DNA from 4 places in the Butyricimonas sp. RTP31003st1_G1_RTP31003_210430 genome. Region 4 is predicted to be linked to each of the others. Evidence: riboswitches for the same ligand, from Rfam matches in the RefSeq annotation. Region 4 holds a riboswitch; each other region holds the start of a gene.

Region 1 (3,173 bases), on a different contig from region 4:
GGACACCCCTGCATCTCTACTTGTTTTTCGGCAATAAAGATACCACCCGTTTCTCTCCAAGCGTGTACGCGGGAGTGTAATGTCCATGCAACTCTCCTACCCTCAAAAAACTTAAAATCAAAAGGATATGACACTTAGAGGATACATCCATATCTACACGGGAAACGGGAAAGGGAAAACAACCGCAGCCTTCGGACTGGCCGTCCGGGCTTTATGTGCCGGGAAAAGTGTTTTCATCGGGCAATTCGTCAAGAGCATGAAATATAACGAAACAGCCATAGAACCCTTGTTCGACCACCTTGTTATCCAGCAATTCGGAGAAGGCTGCTTCATTGAAAAAGAACCCACCCCGGCAGATATACAAGCAGCTCACGAAGGGCTGGAAATATGTCGCCAACATCTTATGGAAGGTAAATTCGATATGGTTATCTTGGACGAACTGACAATTGCCCTGTATTACTCCATGCTTTCCCTGGAAGAAGTGTTAAATGTTCTCCGCCAACGCTCCCCTCACACGGAAATCGTAATTACCGGACGTTATGCACCCCAGGAATTAATCGATATAGCAGACCTCGTAACAAATATGCAAGAAGTGAAACACTATTATTCGCTTGGCGTCCTGTCCCGTAACGGGATTGATCATTGAAAACCTCGCCTAACAGCGGTTCATACCAATGAAATAAAAATCTTCTATACAATTTATTGCCTAATTAAAAATTACAACCTATTTTCGCACCGTCATAGTTTCATACACCACTTCGTGTTGTGTTGAATGAAAAAGGGAATCCGGTGGAAATCCGGAACAATACCCGTTGCTGTATTTCCCCCTTTTAAAGGAAAAGTTTATCGTACGTTTGCCACTGGTTAGAATGCTGGGAAGGCACGATAAAAGGGATAAGTCAGAAGACCTGCTATGATCGGGACAGATTTGCATCTGCGGGATTCAGATGGTAATCAGGTATAGATGGCAAGGTCATTCTGTTTTTGATTTACCGTTTCAGTTTTTTCCCACTCGCGTAAATATCTCTCTCGAAGTTTTATAAAAACTATTACATATGAAACAAGTACTATTATTATTCACGTTTATCGTTTTTCTGATGCTATCCGGTTGTCAGACGAAAACAAAGTCCACAAGCGCCTTCACGAAGGAAGTTTACACACCGGAATACGCCACGGGATTCGACATCATGGGAGCTGATAACACGGAAAGCACGATTATTCACGTGCGTAACCCCTGGCAGGGAGCGGAAGGCGTTGAAATGTCCTACTTCGTGGCTCGGAACGGGGAGCAGGCACCGAAAGATTTTGACGGTGTGATTATTCCCGCAGGAGCGAAACGAATTGTATGTATGTCATCCACTTACATCGCCATGCTGGATGCCATTAACCAAGTGGATCGGGTAGTAGGAGTTTCCGGAATGAATTATGTTTCCAACCCGTATGTCCTTGCACACAAAGAAACCATAAAAGACATGGGGGCGGAAATAAATTATGAACTTCTTGTCGGGTTGGCCCCGGATCTTGTATTACTATACGGCATCGGGGACGCACAATCAACCGTGACGGACAAACTAAAAGAATTGAATGTTCCTTATATGTACGTGGGAGAATACCTGGAAGAATCTCCGCTGGGCAAGGCCGAATGGCTGGTTGCCATTTCCGAATTGACGGACAGCCGGGAAGCAGGTACAAAAGTATTTAGAGAGATTCCCGAACGTTATAACAACATGAAACAGTTAACGGCAAACGTGGAAAAACGTCCTACCGTCATGCTGAACACACCGTGGAATGACAGTTGGGCCATGCCTTCCGCGAAAAGCTACGTGGCACAATTAATCACGGACGCGGGAGGGGATTATATTTACAAGAAAAACACCTCTAACGGGGCCGAACCCATCGGACTGGAAACAGCCTACGGGTTGATTCGCGAGGCTGACGTGTGGTTGAATGTAGGTATGGCAACGACTCTCGACGAGTTAAAGATCATGAATCCGAAATTCAAGGACGCGAAAGCCATCCAAGAAAACAAGGTCTATAATAATAACTTGCGCTTAACGCCCGAAGGGGGAAATGATTACTGGGAATCGGCTGTTGTACGCCCGGACATCGTACTCCGGGACCTGATCAAAATCCTGCACCCGGAACTGGTGACGGAGGATTTGTATTATTACAGGCACTTGGAATAGTTTAAAATTTAGAGTTTAGAATGAAAAAAGCATCTACCCCCACCAGCTCCCCCTTACACAGAGGGAGAGACGAACGCGAGAAGGCGCTACGATATTACAATGTAGCGTATCCTCCCCCTGTGTAAGGGGGAGTTAGAGGGGGTAGTTAATGCGTCACCCCGTACGGCTGGAATCTAAAATCATAACTCAAGAAATTAACAACAGTGATGTCATTTTCAATTGTCCATTTTCAATTTTCAATTATATCGTGAAACGCAATTCGATCATATTCCTTTTCCTGAGCCTGCTGGTATTCGTGCTGTTCGCACTCGATTTGGTGTCGGGAGATTCGGCACTTTCCGTCGGGCAGGTGTGGAACGTGTTCACGGGTAACGAGACGGATATGACAACCCGGAATATCGTGCTGTCGATTCGATTGGTGAGGGTGATCGTGGCCGTTCTGATCGGCGTGGTGCTTTCGATAAGCGGCTTGCAGATGCAGACCGTTTTCCGGAACCCGCTGGCAGACCCCTACCTGCTGGGAGTAAGTTCCGGATCGGGATTAGGCGTTGCTTTCTTTATCCTAGGAGCTCCCCTGTTAGGACTGGCACATTCCGGTTTCTGGCAGTCGGTAGGTATTGTCGGGGCCGGATGGGGCGGGGCCGTCATGGTCCTGTTACTGATTGCCATCATCAGCCGTTACGTGAAAAATATCCTTGGGGTGTTGATCATGGGAGTGATGATCGGTTACATCGCGGGAGCTATCATACAGATTTTACAGTACTTGAGTTCTGCCGAGCAATTGAAAATGTTTTTCCTATGGTCGATGGGCTCCCTGGGACACGTCACGACCACGAAACTATTTATCATGATTCCCGTGATTTGCGTGGGCGTCATTCTCTCGATTTATTGTATCAAGGCATTAAATCTTCTTTTACTCGGGGAGAGTTATGCCCAGACAATGGGACTGAATATACGGCGCGCCAGAACGCTTATTTTCGTATCGAC
Region 2 (3,173 bases), on a different contig from region 4:
AAGCAAAACAATGTTCTAGTGCAGCCGTGAAACTTATTATCGAGGCTATTGCCCCGTTTGAAGTTCCGGAAGGTCTAGTTCAGGTGATCGAGGAACCCACGATCGAAAAGACTTGCGAACTTATGGAAGCTTGTGATGTCGTGGTTGCCACGGGAGGAATGCCCATGGTAAAATCAGCTTACTCATCGGGCAAACCCTCTTTCGGTGTCGGCGCAGGTAACGTACAGGTAATCCTAGATCGATTTATTGATTTCGATGTAGCGGCAGAAAAAGTCATCACCGGTCGCTCCTTTGACAATGGTATCATCTGTTCCGGGGAACAGAGTTTCATTTATCACAAAGACGACAAACAGGAAGTCATGGACACTTTCCGCCGTCACGGGGCATACATCGTGTCCGAAGAAGATCGGGACAAAGTAGTTAATGCACTTTTTGAAGACGGGCATATTTGCAGGGATATTGTCGGACAATCCGTTCAGACAATCGCAAGCAAAGCCGGCATCTTCGTACCGGGTAACACCCGAGTCCTCGTGGTAGAAGCTCACGGAATAGGACGTGACGACCTCATCTGCAAAGAAAAAATGTGTCCCGTCATGGCTGCATTCGCTTATGACAACTTTGATGAAGCGATAAAAATCGCCAAAACAAATCTGTTCATGGAAGGAAACGGACACACGGCCGGAATCCACTCCAACAATCAAGCAAACATCATCAAGGCTGGAACAGAACTCTCCGTATCACGCCTGATCGTGAATGCCCCGTGTGCTACCACGGCCGGAGGTTCCATACAAAACGGGCTCCCCGTGACCAACACCCTCGGGTGCGGAAGTTGGGGGAACAACTCGATTTCCGAAAACTTCACCTATAAACACCTATTAAATATCACACGCATCGCCCCGTTATCCGCACGGATACACGTACCCTCCGATGCCGAAATATGGGAATTATAAAAAATAATCGTAAATTTGCGGGACTACAAGTGACAGTACACCTCTTTAACGTTGGTTTCATAAATACGTACAGCACTTGTAACCCGCAAATTTCATGTTATACGAATATGGACTTCAGTATCAATATAAAAGAAATATTCACCGCCTTTATGGTACTTTTCGCCGTGATCGACATCACGGGATCAACTCCTATTATTATCGGGTTGAATGATGCAGGAAAAAAAGTCAGTGCCGAAAAAGCCGCAGGAATATCTCTCGTTATATTTATAGCATTTCTTTTCGCGGGAGACGGATTATTGAAATTATTCAACATCGACATTTCCTCTTTTGCCCTTGCCGGGGCATTAGTGCTTTTCGTACTCGCCATAGAAATGACCTTTAGTATCGAGATTTTCAGAAATGATGGCCCGGAAGGTTCGGCAACAATCGTACCTGTTATCTTTCCGCTTATCGCAGGAGCCGGGGCATTAGCAACCACGCTGACACTTAAAGCTGAATGTAGCGTTTTTAGTATTATCATTGCCATTCTTCTTAACATGACGGTCGTCTATATTGTTCTACGCAATGTCTATTTAGTAGAACGGGTTCTCGGGAAAGGCGGCGTTTACATTCTACGAAAATTCTTTGGCATCATTCTACTTGCCATGTCTGTAAAAATTTTCGCATCCAATTTAAACACTCTGCTGGCATCACTATCTTAGATCAAAAAATTCTTTTTGGAAAACTTTTTGAAAAAATCAAACAAGAAAGTTTTCCAAAAAAGATATTTTTTCTCTCACCAATAGAAAAATTATTTATACATTTGTCTAGATTTTGGTTCCTTCAACAAGGATTAAAAGGGAATCAGGTGAAAATCCTGAACAGTCCCGCTGCTGTAAGTTTCACTGAATCGTTCAAGCATCACATTGCCACTGTTTTCCAACGGGAAGGCGCTTGACCGGGAACAAGTCAGAAGACCTGCCAAGACCAGAGGTTTCAAAGGCTTTCGAGGAAAAAGCCGGGAACGCAGGTATTTCAAACATACTTACATCCCGTTTTTAATCATAAAGTCATCTCAAACCAAAACAAAATTAAAATTCATGTAATTGTAACTAAACTAAAGGAATAAGAAAGACATGATTCAGACAGTTGTAAAAAGGGATGGCCGGGTTGTCGGCTTTAATGAAGAAAAAATTATCGCGGCCATTCGTCGGGCAATGCTCCACACGGCTCAAGGAGAGGATATGGAATTGGCATCCACCATTGCCGACCGGGTCGCTTACCGCGGGGCAGAACAGATGACCGTGGAAGAAATACAAGACAATGTAGAGATCGAACTCATGAAAAGCCGCAGAAAAGATGTGGCACAACTATATATCGCTTATCGAAACCAGCGGAGCGTTGCACGTAAAGCAAAAACGAGAGATATTTTTCTGGAAATTATCGAAACAAAATCCAACGACATTACCCGGGAAAACGCAAATATGAATGCGGACACCCCGGCAGGGATGATGATGAAATTTTCCAGTGAAACTACCAAGCCTTTTGTTGACGACTACTTGTTAACCGAAGAAGTGAAAACCGCAGTTCGCCAAGGCTACTTGCATATTCACGACAAAGACTATTACCCCACGAAAAGCCTTACCTGTGTGCAACACCCGTTGGATAAGATTCTGAGAAACGGATTCTTTGCCGGACACGGGGAATCACGTCCTGCCAAACGTATCGAAACAGCCAGCATCCTAGGGTGTATCTCTCTGGAAACCGCCCAAAACGAGATGCACGGGGGACAGGCGATTCCCGCTTTTGACTTTTACCTGGCTCCCTATGTACGTTCCAGTTTCGTGGAAGAAGTCAAAGTATTGGAAGAATTAAACGGAGAAAACTATAACCATCTTTATCACATCGAAATTCAAGACTATATTCCCCGGGAACTATCAGGTTTGACCGGAGAACAACGAGTTTTACAACACGCCATCAACCGCACGGTAAACCGGGTACATCAATCCATGGAAGCTTTTATCCACAACATGAATACCATCCACAGCCGGGGAGGTAATCAGGTTGTTTTCAGCTCCATCAACTACGGCACAGACACTTCTGCCGAAGGACGTTGTGTCATCCGTGAATTATTGCGTTCCACCTACCGGGGAGTGGGTAACGAAGCCACGGCTATTTTCCCGATTCAAATCTGGAAAAAGAAAAAAGGAGTAAACTACCTTCCGGAAGACCCGAATTACGATC
Region 3 (3,173 bases), on a different contig from region 4:
AAGACGTCTCTCCCGATTGCAAAATAAAAGACGTGATGAAATTATCACTCCCGACAAAAGGATCATCATCATCTTCACAGCCGGCAATAAAAGCCAAGGTGAAAAAAAGAACTCCCCAAAGTATATTTTTATTCATAACCTATAATTTTTAGATACTATTTTTTCGCTTTTAAACGCAAATCGATCGCGGCAGAAGATTCCGTTGAAACCTCTCCGACAGCCGCACCTTGTCCCATCTGTGCCGTGTGTACTTTCACGAAGTCGATATACTTCAATTTAGCCGGGGTCCCATCCTGCTGGATGGCGTTGTCTATGCGGAATCCCACAGGATCATTAATATTATCCACGTATCCCCAGTCAAATCCCCAGTTCGTTTCAATTCCTTCCGTCAAGAACTGATTACCGAGACAAGTTCCCGTCAAAATATAATACTCCTCTTCCATAAACCAAGGGAAGTAACCCGAGTTCGGGTGATAAGCGTTCCTTCTCAGGAAAGATAGATTCCCGTCATTATCTATGGACAACACATCCTGCTTGGTTGCCGTCGGGCGATAGTATTTTAACGCATACCGTTGCGTGATTCCCGGCTTACCCGTCTCGCTACCTTTCAACTCGTACCAAGTATCATTAGGCACCCCGTCACCATTCTCATCCTGGCTCACCCACACGACACCACACTCACACCAGTACTTGCCTAAAGGATTACCCGTCATATCAAAATCAGGTTCCCCGTCACCACCATTCTCCACGCTGTGATCAAATTTCAAGATGAAATATCCTCCCCACGCACCCAAAGATGCAAGATACCCCCCTTCTCCTCTTCCGGCATCTAATGAAGACTGGATAGCCATCCGGGCGTCTTCCGCCGTCTTACCTTCCGGGAAATTAATGAATTGCCCGGGTGCGGGAATAAATTCATAACAATAATTGGAAATATAGCTACTCTTTGGAGTCACATCCCGAAAATACGTTCCCTCTTTCGGGGTACATTCCACGTAAACTTTTGCGGAAGCCGTCTTGCCGTTATCTGTCGCTGTCACATCGATTTCGTACGTTTTCCCCTCCACGGAAGGCTTAAAATCAAAACAAACGGAAGTTTGCCCGCTCTGTACCGCCCCGTCAACTTTCCACTCGTAAACAGCCTGATCACTAATAGCAAATTTTATAGGAGCCAACACCACATTTTTACCGATCGGACAAGTCATCGTGATCGCCTTGTCTAACATGGAAGGCAACACGTAGCGAGCGTTGTCGAAAAACAAAAGTGGTTTCTCCTCGGGAATAACTGACACGTTGATATTCTTCACATCAACTCCATCCGCGTTCGTCACCTTCAAGGCAAGAGTGTACACGTTTATATCCTCCTCTTCAAACGACATGATCGAATCATGCGACACGACCTGCCCTCCATAACTCCACTCAAACGTGGTTGTCTCATCCGTGTACTCCGTTTCCGCGGCAAACTCTTTCTTGATCCCGCAATAAGCCACCGCGGCTGATTCCAGCTTAATTTGCGGGGCTAAACGATCAACGACCGTCACCTTCACCTGTTTTTCCACGCTACCATTGTCTGCATCCAAGCGAAAATTCACGAAACTCTCCCCCAAAATCTCTCCCTTGAAATAATACACCGTATCGTCCGCCACGATTTTCCCCTCCCGTTTCCAGGTATACACCGGATTCACAGCATCTTTCACGCGAGCGCAAAGAGCCACCTCTTTCCCGATCCTCACGTTATACTCCCCTGTTTCAGAATTGAACGTGAAATCAGGACTACCCGCATCGATCTTTTCGTCATCATCATCGCAAGCCGCAAAACTCGCAACAAAAAGCATCAGCAATAACGCAAACTTCAATTGAACATCTTTTTTCATAATCATATATTTAAACAATTTTCCAATATTGCTATTTCCGTTTCAAGCTGTAGCTAAAAACGACAAAACCGCTGTATCCAAAACAGATACAGTCAGTACTCGCCTATCATTAACAATAGTGAATATAATTACCTCATCCAAGCTCTAGTCCCAGAAAGCTTTAGATTCGTGACTTTGGCAGGTCTTCTGACTTGCTCCGTCCTTGAACGCCCTTCCCATTTCGTGTCGAAACAGTGGATGTGAGTCGTGTTCATGGACTTTGGCGGAGCTTACAGCAGCGGGTCTGTTCAGGATTCTCACCTGATTCCCTTTTCACCACACGCCTGAAACAGGGTGTGACACCAAAATCGTCGCAAAAATATATAAAAAACAAATATTATTCGGATTTTAAAGTTATAATTCTAGATTTTTACAAAATTTATCATTCATAGAGACCTAACATGACTGTGAATGATTATAACACAACCCGTTATGACTTATCGTTTTCATAAAACGAAATTCCACCATATTTCGTATCTCCTATCGCTCATTTACGATTCAGCCTCCCACAAGCATACCGAATCGGAAACATCCTTCCCGTCGGCATTTTTAGCAAAGGCATAAATGACAAGGCCTCCCCCGGCTATTTTTTCTGAAAAGTTCACGCTTTTTTCTATCGTCTCTCCCCGAAGTCCCAACTCCTCGACACGACAAATATATTTTGTCTTACAAAGAAGCACGGCATAAATCTTATCATCCAGAAAGCAATCAACGGACTCGATTTCTTCCTTCTCGTGAGTGAAAAAGATTCTCCGATTTTCCATATCAACCTCGGTTCGAATTTCTGGGATCACCAACGCCCCCGCTGCCATGCGTAATTTCTCGTAGTTGATCACCCCGTTAAATTCCTTGACTGCCTTCTTACGGCTATTGAAAGGTTTTTCCGGATTTGCTTTCTCCACGGTCACCGCATCCATCACGTTCGCACTAGTAAATCCCCGAAAACCTTTCGGGTAACCATTCCCTCCGGGAAATCCCAACTGGACGGCATTTCTCATCCATACTTTCCGTTCCGTTATCGCCCCGAAAGCCGCGGACTGTCGTTTTTGCGGTTCCTGACTCGGTTTACGCGAGATGCTTGTTCCCCGGCAATAATTTTTCCCGTTTGGTCCCCCGTAAGTGATCACGTTACCGAACTTACCCCGAATCTTTCCAAGTGGATTTACAAATTCCGCCATATCCTGTTATTTTTATGTTCCTCGCCAGCAAAGATACATAAATAAACCAATGTAGTTACATTTTCAAGCTAAATAAATCAAT
Region 4 (3,173 bases):
ACAACCACCTCAATATCAAAACCTCGCGAGTCGGCTCTTCCGACTTGTCCCCGAATACTCTTCTCGGTAGCAACACCATCCACCAACACCGTCGTGTCACCCAGACTCTTCACGATATTATACTTACGAATATAAAATACACTCGCATTAATATCCACCATCTCGTTCAAGGTGTAACGTACACCGACTTCCGTGGAATACCCTTTTTCCGGCTTGAACACTTCGCCCCCATCCTCGTCAGGATTGAACTCGTTACCCTTGCGGTCCAAATACATCACGGTAGGACTATATGTTGTGGTTACAGGATTGAAATAAGAAGAAATAGAACCGTAGAATGACAATTCAGGCATAGGGAAATACACGACACCCACCCGATACGTGAATGCCGAGGTCTCCACCTCTTTCCATTCTTTCCTGTTCTTCGTTTCATATTTCTGTTTCCCGTCGTCAATCGTAGCACTTGATGTTTTCCGGCTATACAAATCCACACGTCCCGAGGCCATCATCTTCCATTTATCATTGAATTCGATCACGTCATGCAAATAAATTCCATGCGTTCTCTCCGTGCGCAGAGAAACGGCTGAAACTTTCGTGTCCCACCATCCCTGCACGATATGCGGGTCCCGCACAGGCAAAAGTGCATCCAAACCGGGCCCCCACAAATCGTCATCTCCATAACCGTTATACTGGGCGAAATCAAAACAATTGTACGTCCATCCCAACGTGTAGTTATGCAACACGGAACCTGTCTCGAACTTCCCGGTCAACTCGATCGTGTTATTCACGTTTTTGTGGTCCGGATTAAAATTCAACGGATTCTGACGGGCAGCATTTCCTCGTTGAACCGTATCCAAGTCAACATACACCTTCTCGTCTTCTGACTTATAATAATACCATTTATATATCGGGTCCTTAGAGGTACGATAAGAAAGCCCCTCAATACAATGATAATCCAAATCACTGTGGAAATAGGAAAAACGTTCTTTCAACTTCATCCAATCCGTGATCTGGTAAACGTATGACACAGACATATCCCATACTTTCCGTTTCATGTAATTATTGGCAAAGTCATTATAAACCTCGCGGTAATCCGCCTCCGGGTGGCGATCCCCCTTCAGCGCATACGGTTTGTCTCCGTCCACGTAGAACATATCACCGGGCATAACGGGTGCAGCCCCGATCTCGGTCGTGTAATCATCATCGGCATAACTACCGGTCACATCAATACGTCCCCACTTTCCTAAATCAGCTCCCAAAACACCATACACGGAAAAACGATTTGCATTCACCTCACGCCATCCGTCACCCGTTGAATAATTGATATTGGCACGATATTCAAGAGGTCCCACAAGTTTTCCCCCGAAACCAAGAGTAGCCCGTCTCTCATCCCAGCTACCATAACTGATACGAGCGTTAGCCGAAAAATCGGGAGACGCTTTCTTGCGCACGATATTCAACACTCCGCCCATAGCCGAATGTCCGGCCAAAATAGCGGCGGGTCCTTTCAACAATTCGATAGACTCCACGGCAGCCAAATCCCCGTAAGGCACGTTATTATTCAACGTCCGCTCATCGCGAATCCCGTCAATCATAACAACCGCACTCCCCTGGCCGCGAATAGAAAACTGTTGAAACTGCCCGTATTGCTTGTCTTTCGCTACAATTCCCGGCAAAAACTTAACGGCATCCATCAGATCAACAATTCCCTTCCGGTCAAGCATCTGGCTAGACAACTTGCTCACCGTTATCGGAACGAAACGTAAAGGCACATCCAATCCCAACAAATCAATCCTCTTCTTTTTCTGCATCACATCCACCTGATCGATACGGAATAAAGAGTCCGTGATACTCTTTTTCTTTCGCTTATCGTCCTCTTGAGCGAAAAGCGAACCGACGCACACAAACAGCAACAATGCTAATACAACAACTTTTTTCATACAACTATATATTAATAATGAATAAGCATTATTAACATAGTCTTTTGGGCAACATGAGTTTAAGGTAAAATCCATCTTTTTCCCTCTCGCTTTTTTTCCCGAAAGCTATGGTTTATCTTGTTCGGCAGGTCTTCTGACTTGTTCCGGATTTTGTTGCCTTCCCAGTTTATAACCAGTGACATTTGAAGTACAAAACCCCTTGTATAGGAACTTACAGCTGCGGGTACAGTCCCGGATTCACACCGGATTCCCTATTAAGCATCACCTCCATGACCGAAGGCTCCGCACCAAAACATGGCGCGAATGTAATATATTTTTTTATATTATACTTTTCAACATGATTTTTTTATTTCCATAATTCAATCATCATAACAAACTGACAACCAACCTATATAATAAAAACTCCAACAATATCCTTAACGAATCTCTATACCTTCTCCAGGTATCATTTTTCTCACCCAACCGTAACCTTTTGTCAAAAAATATATACATTTGTGCCGTCTTAGGTGATGTGTTAATGCTCAATTAACATACAAGAGGGAAACCGGTTAGAATCCGGTACAGTGCCCGCTACTGTGATGCCCGTTTCTCCCTAACGAAGAGATTCAAAGAAAGGTTCTTACACCACTGTTCGTAAGGACGGGAAGGTATCTTTCTTAGGCGTAGTCAGGAGACCTGCCGAGACAAACATAGGTAATAGCGTATTCTCGGGGCCAGGAATACTATTATAAACTTTAAAACTTAACCCGAATGAAAAGAATTGTAGTACTGACTACATTATTCATGCTGACTTTGGCAAGCGTCTCGCTAGGGCAGATCACGTTGAGAGGGAAAGTGATCGATGCAAAAAGCGGGAAAGCACTTATCGGGGCCAATGTACGATTAGTCGGAACAAGCATCGGAATCGCCACGAACAACAAGGGCGAATTCGTCCTCGAAAAAGTTCCCGACGGTACCTACACGCTCCGGGCCAGTTACTCCGGTTACGAAGTCAGTTCCATAAAAGTCAGTAGTAGCAAAAGTGACATTCTGTTCCAACTGAAAACATCACTGATCAACCTCGATCAAGTCGTTGTTTCGGGAACGGGAACTCACCGAAAATTAAAGGACTCACCAGTCCCCGTCGAGGTCATGACAGCCTCGGACATCAAAAAAGGTGGAATCTCCACCATCGAGGATGCCCTCGTGATGCTAAATCCCTCGTTTAGTTTCCGCCCAACGGCTATGAGTACAAAC

What was found. Region 4 has a riboswitch for cobalamin ahead of AB5542_RS06300 (TonB-dependent receptor). Riboswitches for the same ligand answer to the same signal wherever they lie in the genome.
Region 1: another riboswitch for cobalamin. It lies ahead of AB5542_RS11150 (ABC transporter substrate-binding protein); the one in region 4 lies ahead of AB5542_RS06300 (TonB-dependent receptor).
Region 2: another riboswitch for cobalamin. It lies ahead of AB5542_RS18415 (anaerobic ribonucleoside triphosphate reductase); the one in region 4 lies ahead of AB5542_RS06300 (TonB-dependent receptor).
Region 3: another riboswitch for cobalamin. It lies ahead of AB5542_RS11170 (PKD-like domain-containing protein); the one in region 4 lies ahead of AB5542_RS06300 (TonB-dependent receptor).

Annotation. Positions count from the first base shown of each region.
Region 1 covers NZ_JBCOSQ010000031.1:24,403-27,575, reverse strand. Annotated here, with positions in the region: gene AB5542_RS11160 (hypothetical protein) at 1-80, shown strand, start outside; gene cobO (cob(I)yrinic acid a,c-diamide adenosyltransferase) at 128-646, shown strand; cobalamin riboswitch at 725-931, shown strand; gene AB5542_RS11150 (ABC transporter substrate-binding protein) at 1,098-2,186, shown strand; gene AB5542_RS11145 (FecCD family ABC transporter permease) at 2,482-3,173, shown strand, end outside.
Region 2 covers NZ_JBCOSQ010000079.1:4,456-7,628, reverse strand. Annotated here, with positions in the region: gene AB5542_RS18425 (aldehyde dehydrogenase family protein) at 1-950, shown strand, start outside; gene AB5542_RS18420 (MarC family protein) at 1,058-1,651, shown strand; cobalamin riboswitch at 1,748-1,930, shown strand; gene AB5542_RS18415 (anaerobic ribonucleoside triphosphate reductase) at 2,066-3,173, shown strand, end outside.
Region 3 covers NZ_JBCOSQ010000031.1:28,338-31,510, reverse strand. Annotated here, with positions in the region: gene AB5542_RS11175 (hypothetical protein) at 1-136, opposite strand, end outside; gene AB5542_RS11170 (PKD-like domain-containing protein) at 156-1,874, opposite strand; cobalamin riboswitch at 2,033-2,235, opposite strand; gene AB5542_RS11165 (hypothetical protein) at 2,405-3,091, opposite strand.
Region 4 covers NZ_JBCOSQ010000014.1:56,897-60,069, reverse strand. Annotated here, with positions in the region: gene AB5542_RS06300 (TonB-dependent receptor) at 1-1,937, opposite strand, end outside; cobalamin riboswitch at 2,043-2,244, opposite strand; cobalamin riboswitch at 2,425-2,635, shown strand; gene AB5542_RS06295 (TonB-dependent receptor) at 2,688-3,173, shown strand, end outside.